Regions from separate parts of the Lactobacillus melliventris genome, predicted to be linked through region 3. Evidence: predicted binding sites of a transcription regulator. Region 3 holds the regulator's gene; each other region holds the start of a gene.
What was found. Region 3 encodes HrcA, which represses chaperone genes, less so after heat shock. Its sites were predicted from a motif close to TTAGCACTCNNNNNNNNNGAGTGCTAA; they were not measured.

Region 1: a site for HrcA is predicted at 3,765-3,791, ahead of ACFQ32_RS05575 (Hsp20/alpha crystallin family protein). Genes of this name have one in related genera too.
Region 2: a site for HrcA is predicted at 2,492-2,518, ahead of clpP (ATP-dependent Clp endopeptidase proteolytic subunit ClpP). Genes of this name have one in related genera too.

The regions. Positions count from the first base shown of each region.
Region 1 covers NZ_JBHTMT010000004.1:75,812-82,458, reverse strand. The annotation lists gene ACFQ32_RS05590 (energy-coupling factor ABC transporter ATP-binding protein) at 1-748, shown strand, start outside; gene ACFQ32_RS05585 (nucleoside hydrolase) at 748-1,686, shown strand; gene ACFQ32_RS05580 (C1 family peptidase) at 1,786-3,102, opposite strand; gene ACFQ32_RS05575 (Hsp20/alpha crystallin family protein) at 3,240-3,662, opposite strand; gene greA (transcription elongation factor GreA) at 3,872-4,333, shown strand; gene ACFQ32_RS05565 (Y-family DNA polymerase) at 4,412-5,725, shown strand; gene ACFQ32_RS05560 (hypothetical protein) at 5,718-6,074, shown strand; gene ACFQ32_RS05555 (CPBP family intramembrane glutamic endopeptidase) at 6,163-6,647, shown strand, end outside.
Region 2 covers NZ_JBHTMT010000003.1:79,370-86,016, reverse strand. The annotation lists gene ACFQ32_RS04370 (gluconeogenesis factor YvcK family protein) at 1-893, shown strand, start outside; gene whiA (DNA-binding protein WhiA) at 900-1,835, shown strand; gene clpP (ATP-dependent Clp endopeptidase proteolytic subunit ClpP) at 1,886-2,470, opposite strand; gene ACFQ32_RS04355 (SH3-like domain-containing protein) at 2,630-4,339, shown strand; gene ACFQ32_RS04350 (Fur family transcriptional regulator) at 4,540-5,001, opposite strand; gene ACFQ32_RS04345 (APC family permease) at 5,082-6,524, opposite strand.
Region 3 covers NZ_JBHTMT010000001.1:216,542-223,188, forward strand. The annotation lists gene infB (translation initiation factor IF-2) at 1-240, shown strand, start outside; gene ACFQ32_RS01050 (ribosome-binding factor A) at 258-620, shown strand; gene truB (tRNA pseudouridine(55) synthase TruB) at 667-1,560, shown strand; gene ribF (riboflavin biosynthesis protein RibF) at 1,579-2,511, shown strand; gene hrcA (heat-inducible transcriptional repressor HrcA) at 2,647-3,696, shown strand; gene grpE (nucleotide exchange factor GrpE) at 3,709-4,302, shown strand; gene dnaK (molecular chaperone DnaK) at 4,321-6,177, shown strand; gene dnaJ (molecular chaperone DnaJ) at 6,258-6,647, shown strand, end outside.

The DNA.
Region 1 (6,647 bases), on a different contig from region 3:
AAATAATGCGGTTGAAAGTGTCAATTTAGAATTTGAACTAGGTGAGGCAGTAGCTATTATCGGACAAAATGGTGCTGGTAAAACTACTACTGTAAAAATGATGAACGGATTGATTAGACCTGATAAGGGTCGAGTTTTACTCGATGGCAAAGATACTAAAGGAATCAGTGTAGCTCAATTATCTCACCATGTGGGGTATGTGTTTCAAAATCCTGATGAGCAGATTTTTCAAGATTCAGTTGAAAAAGAAATTGCATTTTCACTAAGAAAGCAAAAGCTGCCACAAACGGAAATAACTACCAGGGTAAAAGACGCTGCTAGACTGTGTCACTTGGATAATAAATTAAATGAACATCCATATAATTTACCTTATTCTCAAAGAAAATTTGTTACAATTGCGGCAATTATAGCTATGAACCCAGAAGTTATGGTCTTTGATGAACCAACCGCAGGGCAGGATCATAACTCAATTATACGTTTAAATAAAATTATCAAAAAACTAACAAGCATGCATAAGCTAGTGATTACAATTACACACGACATGAGCTTTGTAGTTAATAATTTTAAACGCGTGATAGTTTTTGCTCAGGCTCATAAGCAAAAAGAAGGTTCTCCTGCAGAAATTTTTAGTGATGAGTCTCTTTTACGTAAGAGTAAATTAGAACCGCCAGTAATTGGTCAACTGGCAAAAAAACTAGGGTTTAGCAACGTCTTAACAGTTACAGATCTACTAAGAGTGGTAAATTAATGGATATTTTATATGACTGCGATCCTGGTCAAGATGACGCGATGGCTTTATTAACTGCTTTAGGTAATCCTGATAAGGTAAAGGTTTTATGTGTTTCCACAGTTGGCGGCAATCAGAATATTAATTTGGTAACGCAAAATGCGGGCTATTTACTAGCCTTTTGTAAGCAACACATTCCGTTAGTTCAAGGACAAGCAGGGCCACTGCTTAATCAATTACACGTGCAGGCAAAAGCTCATGGCAGCACTGGTATGGATGGCTCAGATAGCTTAAATAAATATGCTTATCCGGTTGAAGATGACAATGCAATTTGTTTTATGGCAAATATGTTGAAAAAGCAGTCTCAAAAGGTGACTATTGTTGCTACGGGACCGCTCACAAACATCGCGTTATTAATTAAAACTTTTCCCGAAATTATACCTAAAATAGCTAAAATAGTTATTATGGGCGGAGGTATAGATCACGGCAACGTTACTGACTTAGCTGAATTCAATATTTGGACTGACCCTGAAGCGGCGCAAATTGTCTTTAGTTCACCCTTGGAAGTGATCATGGCGGGTTTAGATGTAACTGAAAAAATTACTATTACTAAAAAACAAATAGCAAGTCTTCAATTTGGTGGTCCAGCATCTAAATTGGCAGGTAATCTGTTACATTTTTATCAAAAGTCAGGTGAACAATTTGGTTTTACGGCTGCACCTGTACACGACCTAGTTGCAATGGAGTATGCAATTTGGCCAGAATTTTTTGAGGCCGTTCCAGCCAACATTAAAGTTAATACTAATCACGGCGATGCATATGGGCAAACGTATATTGCTAAGGGAAAAGACGAGAATAAAGCAGCCCATAATGTACTAATTAAAAAAATGACTAAAAAGCTATTTTTTGCTCTTTTGCAAAAAAGTTTGCAGTTTTTGGACCAAAAATTAGTCAATTGAAATTAAAAGCAGTCAATTTTATTACATAATTGTTTTTAAATAGACAAAAAGACGAAATTCTATTGTGAATTTCGTCTTTTTTATTAGGTATAAATTAATTTAAGCGAGTGAATCCCAAGCTGGCAAATCAGTAATTGGACCTTCTGCGATAGCTACTTGCTCTGGTGTCAGGTACTTCTTGTGGACAACAACTTCGTAAACATAATCTTTAAACCAGTCGTTGTTCATAACAAAGAATCCTTTGTCGCCATTCTTTTCGCCCCAGGAGTTTTCAACCTTCCATTGGCGAACATGTCCACCGTCTTCATCTACACCAACTAAAGTCATTGCGTGAGTAGAAGCGCCTGCACCAGTGCGCAAACGATCAGCCTTGGACATCTTAAGGTCTACGCCAAAGAGTTCGCTTAGTTGATACAAATCACTGTCAAGGTAGCCCTTCTTGCGGTCACTTTGTTCACCAACATCATTGCCAAACCAGACTGCTTCGCCGTCTTTTAACTGGTTAACAGCTGCAGTTTCCAAATACTCCATTGGCACGTTTAAGAATTTGATGCGGTATGACCCCTCAACGTTATCTTCAAAAGGTAAGCCATATAATTTATCATATTCATGGTCTGGAGCATTAGACAATACGACATAGTCGTTGAAGTCAACGTCACCCATGTATTTATGCAAAAATTCCAGTGGAGTTAAATCTTTATCCAAGTGGTATTTCTTATCGTCATCACGATATTCCAAATCAAATTTCTTAGGTGGTTCACCGACTGCGATTGCAGTCATCTGGTAAACTTCACTTAAGAAGTGCTTGCGGGCTTTTTCGATCTCATCGTCTTTACCGGCCTGCTTTAATTTACGCAAGACCAGAGCATCCTTCTTCAGCTTATCACCCAAAGCTTTGGCGAAGCCGTTAGTATTATTGGTATTAAAACTTTCAGGCATTGCATAAGAAGGAACGACACCATATTTTTCAATTAAAGCAGCGCCCATGTGGAATTGGCCACCATCTTCGCCTGCACCATCTAGGTGGGCTTTAACAGTACGTGAATCGAGTGGTTCGTCTGCTGTGTCTAAGATATTGTCATAAAAAATATTTGCCCGTTCAATTTTATCCCAGAAGAAGTTGTAGCTTTGTGAGAAAGTAAAATTCTTGCAGTGATATTTTTTACCAAAATTGTGGCGTAAAATGTTTAAAGTGGCAAATTCCCAGCAGCGACCTGATTGACGTTGATTAGTAACATTTTCTGTGTCAAGCTCGGTTGAAAATACACGGGTCAATTCACCTTGAACGCGTTCATTGTAAGCAGCTGTTAAAACACCACTTTTTTGAGCTGCTCGGGCAACAACTTGATTTTGTGGTTTTTCATTAAAGTTTGCGGCAAATTCTTCCAACTCTTGGACAGTTAATTTATGAGCCATAAAATAAATTCTCCTTTTTTAATCTATTTTTAAATTACTATATATTTTAAGCTAAAATAAAAGCGAGTTCAATAGCTGAACTCGCTTTAGAGAATTGTATTGGTAACTTATTTAAAATTTATGCAAGATGGTAATGGTTAATCAATTTGAATTGAATTATCATTTGCACCAGCTTGCTGCTTTGGCAAGGTAATAGTCAATACGCCGTTATCATACTTTGCGTGAATATCACTTGCAACTACATTTGGTAATCTGAAGCTGCGTGAAATGTGGCCTTCGCTTCTTTCACGGTGGATAATACTGTTATCCTTAGACATATCCTTAAATGATTTTCTTGAGCCGGATACGCTCAAAATACCATTATTATAATTTAGGTGAATTTTGTCCTTGTCCATTCCGGGCATATCAACTTTGATCACATATTCTTTGTCGTTTTCAACAACATCTGATTGCATTAATTTTGCTACTTCATTATCGTCAAAAAATTTTCTCGGAAGATCAAACCAATCGTTCATCGCATCAAATAGGTCATTGTGCCGATTCATCATATCATTTGCCATAGTAAAAAACTTCCTTTCGAAATTTATATATTTGTATCAGAAGACTTTCATTTCTTCCTTACAATTATTATTATAGTATGCAGATTCATAAAAAGGAAATAATTAGCACTATTATTTTTTGAGTGCTAAATAATTAGCTTAGATACCTTGAAATTGGTATTTATAGCTTGTGGATAATATTTTTAAGAACATAATTAGGAGAGAATATTTTGGTTTATTATCAAAAAATGACGCCCAAGGGTTACCAAAAAATTAAAGATGAAATAGCCGGTTTAAAAAAGGATAGGCCCAGAAGAATTAAAATTTTACAGGAAGCCCGCTCTTTAGGTGACTTGTCGGAAAATACCGAATATACGGAGGCCAAGCGTGATTTAGGTCATCTTCAAAGTCGTCTGCGTTATCTGGAAAAGCAGTTGAAATATGCCGAAATTATTGAAAAGAAGGCCGATGGCAAAGTAGATTTAGGCAAGACGGTCACACTAAAGTTTGCTGACGATCCGGAGACTGAAACATACCAGGTTGTTGGTCGCATGGAAGCTGATATTGAAGCAGGAAAAGTTGCGTTTGACTCACCACTGGGTCAAGCAATCATGAAAAAAGAAGTTGGTCAAACTGTAAGTGTTACAGCACCTGCCGGTGAGTATCAAGTTACTATTGCAAAAATCGAATAAATTTTTGCTTGATTATTCGAACTTGCGTTTGTATAATTTATTTTAGCGAACGTAAGTTTGCAATAGGAAGTGAAAGCAATGTATGATTACCGTTATGAACCACACCGGTTAATTTTTATGATTGATAACAAATCATTCTTTGCTAGTTGTGAGGCACTTCAATTAGGTCTAAACCCAATGAAAGCTGTGTTGGCAGTAGTTTCGCATCAGCCGCATACAAATTACGGCTCGGGGCTAATTATGGCGGCTTCACCATTAGCGAAAAAGAAATATGGGTTGACTAACGTCATGAGAGTACGTGATTTACCCACCAAAAAAGAAGCGCCGGATTTGATTTTAGTAGAACCTCATATGAACTTATACATCAAGCGCAGCATGCAAGTATTGGCAATTTTTCAAAAGTATGCTGCTGATGAGGATATCCATGTCTATTCTATTGATGAAAGCATGATTGATATGACTAAGTCATGGCGTTTGTTTGGCAACGATCCGTATCTGGTAGCACGCAAAATTCAGGTAGAAATCAAATCAAAAATTGGACTTTACACTACTTGCGGAATAGGAGAAAATCCATTGCTAGCCAAATTAGCCATGGATATTTCTGCTAAACACCGTTGTTCAATGATTGATTATTGGCATTATATTGATGTACCTGATACTATTTGGCAAATTAAAGATCTGGAAGATGTTTGGGGGATTGGCAAAAGAATAGCTGCCCGTTTGCGCCGATTACACATTAATAATATGTATGAATTAGCACACACTGATCCAGCAATTTTAAAAAAAGAGTTTGGCGTAATTGGTGAGCAGCTATTTGCAATTAGCTGGGGAGTGGATCGCAGCATTATTAGTGAAAAATATTTTCCCATAATGAAAAATTACGGTAATTCTCAGATTTTAAACCGTGACTACACAGATCAGCGGGAGATTGAGATAGTCTTGCGTGAAATTGGTGAGCAGGTAGGCGCCAGAATACGGGCGCATCGCTTGCAAGCTGGCTGCATTAGTTTATTTGTCGGCTTTTCCAGGTATGAACAAGATGGCAGGCGCAAGGGCTTTAATGTGCAGCAAAAAATTTGTCCGACCAATGATAATGACTTGTTAGTGCAAGAAGTACTGGCACTTTTTCGTAAAAATTGGCATGGCGAAACAGTCCGTGCTTTAGGGGTTAACTGCAGTCGTTTAGAGCCGGATACCTGCCAGCAATTAACCTTCTTTGTTCCAGCTTCTGAGCAGATAAAAAAACGTACTATAAACATAACTATTGATAGAATCAGAAAGAAATATGGCTTTACCAGTTTGGTCAAGGCATCGAGTTTGGCTAAAGGTGCAACAGCAATCAGGCGTAGCAGTTTAGTTGGCGGGCATAATGGCGGCAATGCATATGAATGATTTTGATAAAATTGTCACAGATTTTTTTAAAAACTATCAAGATCGCAAAATGAAAAAGTGGCAAGGCTTCTTTTTAAGCGATCATACAATGGCAATTAACAAAGATAAGCAAAAGCGCAGTGTGCAGCATTCGGCAAAAGAAACTATGAGTATAGAAGAAATTAGCTTACAATTACTTAAAGCATATGGTAATCACCGCATGGTTCACCTGCAAGTTAAGGTCATGAACAGCGATGATCAGCTGCCCGCAGATATAGTTGGTTTTGTCAGTGGCTATAGTGATGATGGTATTATTGTTGCTGGCCAAAAAATTGCGCTAGAAGATATCAACAATATCAGTGTCGATTGAGAAAAGTTTTCTTGATATTTTATATAGGTTGCTTTTTTTGCTATAATATGGAACTTGTAAGGTACATAATAGTATAGAGGTAATTTTTGTGAATACACCAGCATCGAGGCAAGGCAACATCATACGCTATTTTGTTTATTTTATTAGTTATTTGATGGTTGTCGGCGTGATTAAGCTAGTTACTGCTAATTCACCGATTCATATTTGGGATTTAATCTTATTTGCAACTATCTCGCTGATGGTTTCATTGTTTTTTGTTTATCGTTTTAATAGAGAACAGCGCTTTTTTGACCGTAGTTTTGGGGGCTCCTGGCTGAACAATTTTGGCTTAATAATTGGTTTGACTGCTGTGGTAACGGCTTTACGTATTAGTGTTTCCTGGCTCCAATCCTACGGCAGATTAAAATTATATAATTTTCAAATTGCTTATTTGCACCATGAAGCAAGTTTAACCTACTGGTTTTTACTAGCTGCAATAGGGATAGTTTTGCCAATCCTGCAAGAATTTTTAATTACAGGGTTTTTATTTAATTATGCATTTAGAAGCAACACTGTCTTAACAGCAATTCTGGG
Region 2 (6,647 bases), on a different contig from region 3:
TGACGGTATCAGATGATGGTGGTTCTTCAGGATCAATTCGCAACTTTATCAATGTCGTTCCACCAGGTGATATTCGCAATGTGCTGGTTTCTTTAAGTGGAATTTCACAGGAAGAAAAAGATATTTTTCAATATCGGTTTGATTCCTCCGATTCATTTTTTTCAGGGCATGCTATCGGAAACTTAATCATTGCTGCTTTGAATGAGATGCATGGCAATATTTTTGATGCTGTCCAGTCTTTGTCTAAAATGATGCACGTAGATGGACACGTGTATCCTGCCTCTAACGAGCCCTTAACACTTAATGCTGAGTTTGTTGATGGGACCATTCAAGCAGGAGAAAAGGAAATCACTGATAAGGATAAGAGGATAAAACGAGTTTGGGTTACCAATACAAACTCAAATTCTGAACCAAAAGCCGTGTCTAAAGTGCTAAATGCTATTAAAAATGCTGATGCAGTAGTGTTAGGACCCGGAAGCTTGTTTACTTCAATCTTACCTAACCTGATGATACCTAATTTAGGCGAAGCTGTTAGGAAAACTAGTGCAGAAGTAATATATATTTGCAATATTATGACGCAGCTTGGCGAAACCGATCATTTTTCAGACTGTGATCACGTTAAAGTAATTAACGCACATCTTGGTGGTCATTATATTAATACTGCTTTAGTTAATGGTGCCAAAATTGACATGTCTAAGTTTAATCCTAGTGATTACGATGCGTATATTGAGCCGGTAAAAAGAGACTTTAACGGACTGCGCGAGCAGGGCTGTCGGGTGATTACCGATGATTTTATTGACCAGCGTAGCGGATTGGTTTTTCATGACGGTAAGAAGGTAGCAAAAGAGATCATCAACCTGGCATTTGCCGCAATGGCTCGCAGGAAGGAATAACAAATAATGGCCAGCTATGCTAGTAACGTAAAAAAAGAGTTGACTTCGCTGCCTATTCACCAAGAACATGCCAAAGCAGAATTGGCTGCTTTCCTGCGTATGAATGGCGTTTTGAATTTTCATGAGCATAAATTTAGTCTTGATATCACTACTGAAAATCCTGCCATAGCTAGACGTATTTTTTCATTGATAAAAACTGCATATAAGGTTGAACCACAACTGATAGTCTCTCGCAAAATGAAGCTTAAAAAAAATAATCAGTATTTGGTGAGATTACAAAATCACGTGAAAGAAATACTGAATAATTTGGAAATTTTGACCCCAAGCTTGAATTTAATTACTAGCATTCCTAAAAGAATAATGAATTCACGGGAAGGGTCGATGTCATATTTGCGTGGTGCTTTTTTAGCCAGCGGCAGTGTGAATAATCCTAATACGAGTCGGTATCATTTGGAAATTTATTCTATTTATAAAGACCATAATGACGATTTGCTTCATATTATGAATGACCGCTTTAATCTGAATGCTAAAAGTACACCAAGAAGGCGTGGCTATATTGTTTATTTAAAAGAAGCCGAAAAAATTGGTGACTTTTTACATATTGTCGGAGCATTAAGTGCAATGTTGTCTTTTGAAGATTTGCGCATTATGCGGGATATGCGTAATTCTGTTAACAGGTTGGTCAATTGTGATACAGCTAATTTAAAAAAGACGGCTAATGCAGCAGCCAAGCAGGTTGAAGATATTGAGTTGATTGAACGTAAAATTGGGCTAGAAAACATTCCTGAAAAATTGCAGGGATTAGCACGATTGCGACTTGAAGAGCCTGAATTGTCTTTAAAAGAAATAGCGCAACAGGTGCCGGATGGTCCGATTTCAAAATCTGGCGTCAATCATCGTTTTAAAAAAATTCACGATATTGCTGCAAGTTTAGAGCAATAAAAAAGAAACTCATCAATGATGGGTTTCTTTTTTATTGCAGTTTATTGTTACTATTTCTTTTGATTAACCATAATTTCATCGATTAAACCATAGTCTTTAGCTTGCTGTGCGGTCATGTAATTGTCCCGTTCAGTGTCCTTTTGAATCTTTTCTAAAGGCTGACCAGTAGTTTCATGTAAGATCCGGTTAATTTTTTCACGGCTCTTTAAAATTTCATTGGCTGCAATTTGAATATCGGTTTGCTGACCCTGTGCACCACCTAAAGGTTGATGAATCAAAACAGTTGAGTTAGGTAATGCAAAACGTTTACCTTTTGCTCCGCTAGTCAGTAAAATGGAAGCCATAGAAGCTGCCATGCCGATGGCAATAGTTGAAACATCTGATTTAATAAAGTTCATGGTATCCATGATTGCCAAACCAGAAGTAATCACACCACCCGGTGAATTAATGTAAAGTGAAATATCCTTGGTGTTGTCTTGAGCATCAAGAAATAGTAATTGTGCAATAATTGAATTGGCCATATCATCGTTAATTTCGCCGCTAAGCATGATGATTCTGTCTTTCAATAAACGTGAATATATATCATATGCGCGTTCGCCACGTGCAGTTTGTTCAATAACTGTAGGTACAAGCATCTTTCTACCTCCTAAATATAATTAGCACTCTATCAAGTACAGTGCTAATTAAATCACTTACATTACTTGCTGTCAATGAAAGTGTATTAATTTTGTATTCTTTTTAGTGAGAGTTTTATTATATAATTTAAAGGTAAACTAAATATTGGAGGATATATTTTGAAGCTTTATAAGAAAAAATTACCATATTTACTGACATTGGTTGTCGGATTACTAGTTTGTACCGGCTTGTCAACTACATCAGTTGCGGCAGATTCGAATAGCGCTCAACCGCCAGTTCAAGATGACAGCAACAAGTCATCAAGCAACTCAACTGATGTAAATAATGATAATAATGCCACTAATGATCAAACAGGTAAATCTGATCAAACTGGGACAGACGACACCAATACTAAAAAACCTAAGCCTAAGCAAATTGTTACTGGTTTTTCTATGATGACCAAAGTTGCGGGCAACAAAAATTATAAGGTCTGGAAAGAAGTAAATAACGGAAAAGTTAGCACCAAAGTAGCTGACGGCATTAACTTTCGTTATAGTCATATTCAATCGGATCAGTTGATTGAAACTAAAAAGTATCGTTATTGGCGCATTTATGTTAATGGCAGACAAGTAGGGTATGTTAATGAACGTTACTTTGCCAGAAATCAAATTGCGGTTCCTAAGACTATATCTCTAGTGCGCAATGAGTTCTACAACTTCCCTACCAGAGATGCTATTTCTTATATAACTAACAGCATGGGTACAGTAATTGACAACAGTCAAGTAACTGTATCAAAAGATAGCATTAATTGCGGGACTCCTAAGACATATAAAGTTAAATATACTTATGGAGATGCAACTGCTACAGTTAAAATAACTGTTAGAAAGAGTAAAAAAGAAGGGGTGGTCGATGCGAATACCGTTGCCTCCTTCCCAGCGCAACCTGGTACAAATGATTATCAGGCTTGGAAAACTCATTACGGTTCATCATTAAATTATATTAGCCCTACAGAATACACGCCTGAAACCAATAAACATACTTTGACTAGTGGTGATTTGACCTTAAAGACACGGTTATATCAACCAGTCTTATTAAGTGTAGCTGATCCATCAGACGATAATATTAACCGTGTTGGTCACATTCCAGAAGGCGTTACTGTTTCTAAGGGTTGGGCTTATACCAGTCTTTTAAGCCACACAAATTTGGTATCTGGTCACATTGTTGGTTATGATCTGAATACTTTAACTGACCCGTTTGATGCGCAACATTTACTTGATATGTCGCAAAAGAAGTTTAACAATTATGTTAAAAATATCAAGGTAAGTCCCTATATTCCAATTGGCCATGGTCAGGCATTGGGCGCAAGTGATAAATATATTTATGTGTTAAATAATGACAATACATTAAATGACACTAACGACTCTGAAGAATTACTTCAAATTCGTAAGAGTGATTTACAAATTAACAAGATTTGGACAATTAAAACTTGGATTGATGATGGCAAGAGTAATCGCTATTTCCAAAATGGTGTAATAGTATCGGATAAGGATATGTACACTGTTTACCATGACACTGAAAATAATTGTTATGAATACTGGGAATTCACTCGTACTGGAGATAATTGGTATCCAAAATTAGTCGGTAAAACTGATGGCAACTTTGTAAACAATAATTCACCTGTTCAAGGTTTTACTTATGATACCAAGAATAAAAACTTTTACTTGGCATTCAATGACTTAATCTTTAAGATTGGCCGCGATGGCAAATTAAAAGATACTTATTCTTTTGATACCGGTCGTGAAATTGAAGGCTTATCAGTTAGTGATAATAAATTGTATGTAAACCTTGCACAAAGAGCTGAATTATTGGTAAGCATGAATATTAAATAAAATAAATATTTTTAGATGAGAGCTGAAAAGCTCTTATTTTTTTGGTTTAGGAAATGTCGTAAAAAACCTGAAAGTTATCTATTTTAGGAATTTTGCCATATTGTGATTGAGATATTTATTAAAAAAGTAACATAAAAAGACTAACCTAAATCAAATATTGAAAGTTAGTCCATAATTAGAATTTGATTGCTGTCTGAATTTTAAAATTTACATTTATTAGTCTTTTTTTCTTTGTTTTGACAGTTAGGACAAAGGCCGTAGATTTCAACGTGGCTTGATGAAGTGACAAAACCCGTTTGTTTGTCTGCCTCAGTTCTCATCTGCTCTTCAATTCTCCCAAAGTCAGGATAATAAACATCGGCAATTTTACCGCACTTTTTACAGATAATATGAAAGTGTGGTTTTACAAAATAGTCATAGTGCAGAGAATCATCACCATTTTTTATTTCAGTTACGATCCCCGCGTCTACTAATTTGTTGAGATTGTTATAAACAGTTGCACGATAAGCTGGCTCATCTCCACTAATTGCTGTAAAAATTGTGGAAGCAGTGGGATGATTATGATGCGCCATTAAGTATTCAAGTATTTTTAAACGCGGTTTAGTTACTTTTAAGTGATGGCTGCGTAGCAGACTTCCTGCTTCATCAGAAAAATTAGGCATGATTCTCATCTCCTCAATTAATTATAGTGTAGCATTTTTTATGTAAAAAAACCGCCTATTGCTAGGCGGTTAAGTATTATTTAGCTTATTTTTTCTTCTTGTTTTCGTCTGATTGTTGGCATAATTAAACCAAGTAGGAATAATACCACTGGAGTGGCAATATTTAAACAAAGTGTGAATGGATCATTTGAATACATTCCCATTAAACAACAAGCAACTGTAACGGCTAATCCCCAAATTCCGGCAGTATAGGCTAACCACTGATGCTTAGTCATTTGATAGTTATCAGTACCGTTATGGAATTTTTCATGTTGTTTACGCAAAGCTAAGTAGGCAATGAAAACCCATAAATAACGCATTGGCATCACTATCGAATTTAGTTTAACTAATTGTGCCATCACAGTTTGTGCATCAGGCATAACGGCTTGCAATGCAATGATACCGCCAGAAAGAATGACAATCATCCAGATACCGTTAATATAAGCTCCATGTTTATTGACTTTTAATAACTTTTTCGGGATAAAGTCTTTTGCTTCTTTGCCTCCTAAAAGCATTCTCAAAGGAGCATCAATACTAATAACCAGTGCGGAAAATTGTCCAATGACGTTGCACCAGGCATAAATATAGAGGAATAATCCGCCAACGCCATAATATTCACCTAATTTTTGAAAAGCAATGTACGGACCATTTGAAATGTATTCATTCAAATTACCATTAACTACTTTAGGATCAAACATTAATGCTAAAGCAATGGTACCTAAGATGGCAGAAATCATAACCATTCCCGCTAATCCTAGCATAGCTTTAGGGAAATTTTTTGCAGGCTTTTTTAATTTGTTAACGTATGGTGAAATCTTTTCAGCTCCACCTATAGCAAATACCAAAATTGAAAGTGAAGTAAAATACTTTGTATTAAAATCTGGCATAAAGTTTTGCCAATTCCAGTTTATGCTGTTAAAACTAGCATGCGGATTAATCATCGGTGCGGCAAACATCATGATAATAAATAAAATTGACATAATAAACATTGAAGTACCAGCAATTGTTGATAAAGTTTTAATTACCGGAATTCCTCGGCTGGCTACCCAGCAAAAGAACAAAAATACTGCTAGCGTGGCTAGTTGCGTCCAGGCAGTTGGCAAACTATCATACCATTTAGTATTACCAAAAATGCCCCAAGCCATGCCTCTTAAGCCCGTTGTACCTTTACTGGAAATATAAACCACATGTACTGCCCAGAATGTCCAACCAGCATAATAGGCCCATTTAGGTCCGATAGTGGCGTTAATCCAGGAAGCAACGCCACCCTCTGAATCTTTAAAAACTGATCCAAGTTCACCGACCATCAAGGCGTAAGGAATAAAGAAAAGCAGGAAAATAATAATCCAGCTGAAAATTACCTTGGTACCATCAAAGTATATGAATCCGTTAACAACGTTGCCAAAGCTCCACACAATAGAGAAAGCCATAGTGGCCAGCGTTGTCCACATCATCTTTTTAGAATTGTTTGGTGTTTCACCCATGAAACTTCTCCCTTATATAAAAATAACAATTTTTTATTTTAACTTAAATGTTTTTAAAAATCTAATAATAAGTCACTTGAAATTAATAACAAAAATAATTATTGATATATGAATTAAAAAAGT
Region 3 (6,647 bases):
GGAACAATTGCTGGTGCCTTTGTCGATTCTGGTTATGTTTCAAAAGATTCTGAAATCAATTTGATTCGTGACGGTGTTGTAATATATACTGGAAAAGTGGCTTCACTTAAAAGATTTAAAGATGATGCTAAAATGGTTAAACAAGGGTTTGACTGTGGTTTAACAATTGAGGGCTACAATGATATCAAAATTGGTGATGAGATGGAAGCCGTTGAAAAGCAAGAAGTCAAACCTGAGTAATTAACAGGGAGGAAAGCATGAAACACAGAATTGGTCGTGTTGAAGGAGAAATCCTCCGTGAATTAACGAAAATTTTGCGCAAAAATATTCGTGATCCACGTGTTAATGACGTTACTATTACAGCAGTTGAATGCACTAATGATCTCTCGTATGCTACTGTTTACTACAGTATTCTTTCAGAAGATGCTAAAAAGGAAGAAGAGGCTGCAGCTGGTTTAAATAAGGCAAAGGGCATGATGCGGCATTTGTTGGGTCAAGTCTTAACTGTCTACAAAGTTCCTGAATTAATATTTAAACGAGATAATTCAGTTAAATACGGTAGCAAAATTGATCGGTTAATTGCTGAAGTTAAAAAGCAGGATGAAAATCGAAATAATTAATAAAAGCGCTGTTAGGCGCTTTTTTCATGGTTAAGGTACGGGAAAAATGTTAAATGGTATATTGGTGATAGACAAAGAAAAAGGCATGACGAGTGCTGATGTTGTCTATCAATTACGCAAAGTCTTGCACATTAAGAAAATAGGTCATGCTGGTACTCTTGATCCTGATGTTACAGGTGTTTTACCAATCGCAATAGGACAGGCTACTAAACTAATTGAGTTAATGCATACTCAAAATAAAAGATATATCGGCCAGGGAATACTTGGTTTTGCCACTGATAGTTGCGATATTAGCGGCAAAATAACAGCTAGCAAAAAGATCACGAATAAAGTCAAATCAACTGAGATAAAAGATGCAATGCAAGAATTTGTGGGACAAATTGAACAGGTGCCGCCGATCTATTCTGCTGTGAGGGTTAACGGTAGGCATTTATATGAATATGCACGAGCTGGCATTGAGGTAGAACGACCTAAAAGGCAAGTTAAAATTTTTGCTTATAATCTTGTAAATGAACCTATCTTTGATAAAGAAAAAGGTCAAGAAATGTTTGACTTTGAAATTGAATGTAGTAAAGGAACCTACGTTCGTTCTTTAATAAATGATTTAGGTACCCAACTGAAAATACCAGCAGTAATGAAAAGTTTGCGCCGCACATCTAGTTCAGGTTTTGATATTAGTCAGTCTGTAAAACTTTCTGAAATTACCGAAGATCCTAAATTAATTGATCAAATTATTCAACCAATTGATTCTTTTTTTAGAAATTACGTGCAAATGGATCTTGATGATAAATTATGGTCTAAAGTTAAAAATGGTGCAGCTATTTCTTTGAAAACGAATGCAAAAAAGGTGGCATTAAGTTACAATAATAAAGTTAAGGCAATCTATCGCAAAGATGGTACCATTTATCGCCCTTATTTAATGCTTTTACAAAATGAATAGGTGAATGAAGGTCTTATTATGGAAATTATCCATTTAACATACCCTTTTAAGGAAAACATAATTCCCCAAAATATAATTCTTGCTTTAGGTTTCTTCGATGGGGTTCATCGCGGACATCAAGAATTAATCAAAATCGCAAAAGAAAAAGCAAAGCAAAGACATTTACCACTAGTAGTAATGACGTTTGATCGTCATCCAAAAGAAGTTTATCAAAATAAAAAAGTTACATACATTGATACTCTTCCAGAAAAAGCATACAAGATGCAGAAACTTAAAGTTGACTATTTGTTGGTGATGCACTTTAATGAAGCTTTTAGTAAACTAACTGCACAGGAATTTGTTGATAATATTATAGTAAAATTACATGCTGACACTGTAGTTGCTGGCTTTGACTACACATATGGCCCTAAAGACACGGCTAATATGAAAAATTTCCCTAAGTTTGCTCAGGGAAGGTTCAATATAATTAATGTCCCTAAGCAGTCTTATGATGGTCAAAAAATTGGTTCTACGGAAATCAAAAAAGCGATTACTAGCGGAAATATGGAATTAGCCGCTAAGTTGTTAGGCTTTCCCTATGTTATGTCAGGCTATGTAGGTCACGGTTTGCGCAATGGGCATAAACTAGGTTTTCCCACAGCTAATTTGGTTTGGAGTGAAGACAAGGCTGTTCCTAAAATTGGCGTTTATGCGACTAAAACCAAGATTTGTGGTAAGTGGTATGACTCAATGACAAGTGTAGGCTATAATGTGACTATCAATCAGGGGAAAAAGCTTTATATTGAGTCAAACTTATTTGGCTTTGATCAGGAAGCTTATGATGAGGAAATGGTAATTAAATGGTATAAGTATACCCGTGGTGAAATTAAATTTGCCAATTTAAAAGAGCTAACACAACAAATGAGTCAAGACGAGGCTGAAATTAAAAATTATTTTGCTGCGATGAATTAATTAATGATACTGAAAAAATGATTGACGTTTTTTAAGAAAAAAGTTAGCACTCAACTTGACATTCTGCTAAAAGCTAGTATCATATAAATTGTTAGCACCTAATCAGATTGAGTGCTAAAAGTGAGGGCGATATTTATGTTGACCGAACGTCAAGAATTAATTTTAAAAACAATTATCAATGATTTTACGCAGACACATGATCCTGTTGGGTCCAAAACTGTTATGAATCAACTGCCTATTAAGGTTTCAAGTGCTACTATTCGTAACGAAATGGCTGTTTTAGAAGATAAGGGTTTGATTGAGAAAACTCATTTGTCTAGTGGCCGCGTGCCTTCAACTGAAGGCTACCGCTACTATCTTGACAATTTAGTTGAACCTTTACAAATTTCATCTTCTGTATACAAGCGAATCATTAGTCAGCTTGATCAACCATTTCATCAGGTTAACGATATCGTACAGGCAGCTGTCAAAATTTTATCGGATCTAACCAATTACACAGCATTTGCGGAAGGTCCTGAAAATAGTGAATTAACTATTACTGGTTTTCGTATCGTGCCATTGTTTAACAGACAGATTATGGCTGTCTTAGGAACTAGTGACGGTGACGTTCATGACCAGGTTTATACTTTACCTTATAATGTTAATGGTGATGAAATTGAACAGGCTGTGCGCATGATTAACGATCAGCTGGTGGGCAAAACTTTAGATCAAGTTACTCCAGACTATCTTAAAAAGACTTTGGGCAATAAACTTAAAGTTGCTCATGTCTCTGAACTGATTAATTTGGTCGAGGATGTTATTAACGATGCTGCCAGTGAGCAAACCTATGTTGATGGTCAGATTAACCTGCTTAACAACATTTCTCTGGACGATATTTCAAACTTAAGATCGCTCTATGAAATGATTGAGCATAATGATTTGATTTCCAGTATTTTGGACAATAGGCAAAATTTGAAAAGCGACAGGTATCCGGTTCGAGTTAGTTTAGGATCCGAATTATCAAATGATTTGTTAAAGGATTACAGTCTGCTTACGGCAGAGTACAGCGTTGGCTCTCATGGAAAGGGCATAATTGCTTTACTTGGCCCTGATAATATGCCGTATTCTCAGGTGATTGGATTACTCGAGTATTTCAGAAACGAACTATCTAAAAAATTACTTGATTATTATGGTAGATTCAAATAAAGGAGGTTAGCCGTGAGTAAAGAAGAAAATAATAGTAAAAACTCAAAAAAAGAGCCAAAAAAAGATGAGCATAAAAAGTCAAAGACAGAAGTAGAAAATTCTAAGACTAAGGCTAACGAAGAAAAGAAACCAGAGTCTTTGGAAAGTAAATTGCAGCGTAATTTGACTCAATTGCAAAAAGAAAAAGACGATCTGGAAGATAAGTATTTGCGCAGTCAAGCTGAGATGCAAAATATGCAAAATCGCTACAATAAAGAAAGAGCGCAGCTTATCAAATATGAGTCTCAATCCTTAGCTAAAGATGTTTTGCCAGCGATGGATAATTTAGAAAGAGCTTTAGCTACTAAAGTCGATGACGAAGCATCAAAACAGCTTAAAAAAGGTGTCCAGATGACACTTGATTCACTGGTTAAAGCGATGAAAGATCACGGTATCAGTGAAATTATAGCTGAAGGTGTCAAATTTGATCCCAATTTACACCAAGCTGTTCAAACCGTTGCAGCTGAAAATGATGATCAAAAAGATCATGTTGTACGAGTTTTACAAAAGGGATACTTGTACAAGGATCGTACTTTAAGACCGGCTATGGTTGTTGTAGCACAATAATTGAAAGGAAGCATATCAATGTCAAAAGTTATCGGAATTGACCTCGGAACTACTAACTCAGCAGTTGCCGTTTTGGAGGGTAAAGAACCCAAAATTATTACTAACCCAGAAGGAAATCGCACTACCCCTTCAGTAGTTGCCTTTAAAGATGGAGAAATCCAAGTTGGTGAAGTTGCCAAAAGACAAGCAATTACCAATCCCAATACTATTTCTTCTATTAAACGTCACATGGGCGAAACTGATTATAAGGTCAAAATTGGTGATAAAGCTTATACACCACAGGAAATTTCAGCAATGATCTTGCAGTATATCAAGAAATTCTCTGAAGATTATTTGGGCGAGAAAGTAACCGATGCTGTTATTACTGTACCTGCATACTTTAATGACGCTCAGCGTCAAGCTACCAAGGATGCTGGTAAAATAGCTGGCCTTGATGTTAAGCGAATCATTAACGAACCTACTGCATCTTCACTTGCATATGGTTTGGACAAGGACGCAGAAGATGAAAAAGTCTTAGTTTACGACCTTGGTGGTGGTACTTTCGATGTTTCCGTACTGCAGTTAGGTGATGGCGTCTTTCAAGTATTGTCAACTAATGGTGATACCCACCTTGGTGGTGATGATTTTGATAATAAGATTATTGATTGGCTGATTAAGAACTTTAAAGATGAAAATGGCGTTGACCTTTCAAAAGATAAGATGGCTTTGCAAAGATTAAAGGATGCTGCTGAAAAAGCGAAGAAAGATTTGTCTGGTGTTTCAGCAACCCATATTTCATTGCCATTTATCTCTGCAGGTGAATCTGGCCCATTGCACCTTGAAGCCGATTTAACTCGGGCAAAATTCGATGAATTAACTTCTGACTTAGTTGAAAAGACTAAGATCCCATTTGATAATGCTTTAAAAGACGCTGATTTAACAGTTAATGACATTGACAAAGTCATTTTAAATGGTGGTTCTACCCGAATTCCTGCTGTACAGGATGCAGTTAAGAAGTGGGCTGGTAAAGAACCTGATCACTCAATTAACCCAGACGAAGCTGTTGCTTTAGGTGCTGCTATTCAAGGTGGTGTCATTTCAGGTGACGTTAAGGATGTTGTTTTACTTGATGTAACCCCATTATCACTTGGTATTGAGACAATGGGTGGTGTATTTACCAAACTTATTGAAAAGAATACAACTATTCCAACTTCAAAGAGCCAGATTTTCTCAACTGCTGCTGATAATCAACCAGCTGTTGACGTGCACGTTTTGCAAGGTGAACGCCCAATGGCTGCCGATGATAAGACTTTAGGACGGTTTGAATTAACTGATATTCCTGCAGCCCCTCGTGGTGTACCACAAATTCAAGTTACTTTTGATATTGACAAGAACGGTATCGTTAATGTTTCTGCTAAGGATATGGGAACTGGTAAAGAACAAAAGATTACTATCAAGAGTTCATCCGGCTTATCTGATGAAGAAATTAAGAAGATGCAAAAAGAAGCTGAAGAACATGCGGAAGAGGATAAGAAGAAGAAAGAAGAAGTCGACTTACGTAATGAAGTTGATCAATTAATCTTCTCCACTGAAAAGACCTTGAAAGATGTCAAAGGCAAAGTCTCTGATGATGATACTAAGAAAGTTCAAGATGCACTTGATGCTTTAAAGAAAGCTCAAAAAGACAACAATTTGGATGAAATGAAAGCTAAGAAAGATGAATTATCCAAGGTTGCACAAGACTTAGCAGTCAAATTGTACCAAGCTAATGGTGGAGCTCAAGGTGCACAAGGACAAGCTGGACCTCAAGCCGGACCACAAAATCCTGGTTCACAAGATGGTAATAATGGTTCTGCAGGTGAAGGTGAATTTCATAAGGTAGACCCAGATAAGTAAAGGGTTTATAATTGAATAAATTAGAAAAGAACTGCCAGGAAAAGTAGTTCTTTTCTTTTGTAAGGTTAAGGAGCTTATAGATGGCACAAGAAGATTATTATGAAGTGCTGGGAGTAGATCGCAATGCCAGTGACAAAGAAATTACCTCTGCTTATCGCAAACTTGCCAAGAAGTATCACCCCGATTTAAACCATGAGCCTGGTGCTGAGGAAAAATATAAAAAGGTTAACGAAGCCTATGAAGTATTACATGACAAGCAAAAAAGAGCCCAATATGATCAATTTGGTTCAGCTGGAGTCAATGGTCAAGGAGGTTTTGGCGGTGCTGGTCAAGGATACAGTGACTTTGGGGGCTTCGGTGATTTTGGCGATATATTTAATGATTTCTTCGGTGGTGCCACAGGTGCCAATCAACAACATGTAAATCCCACGGCGCCAACTCGCGGTGAGGACTTAGATTATACGTTGTCT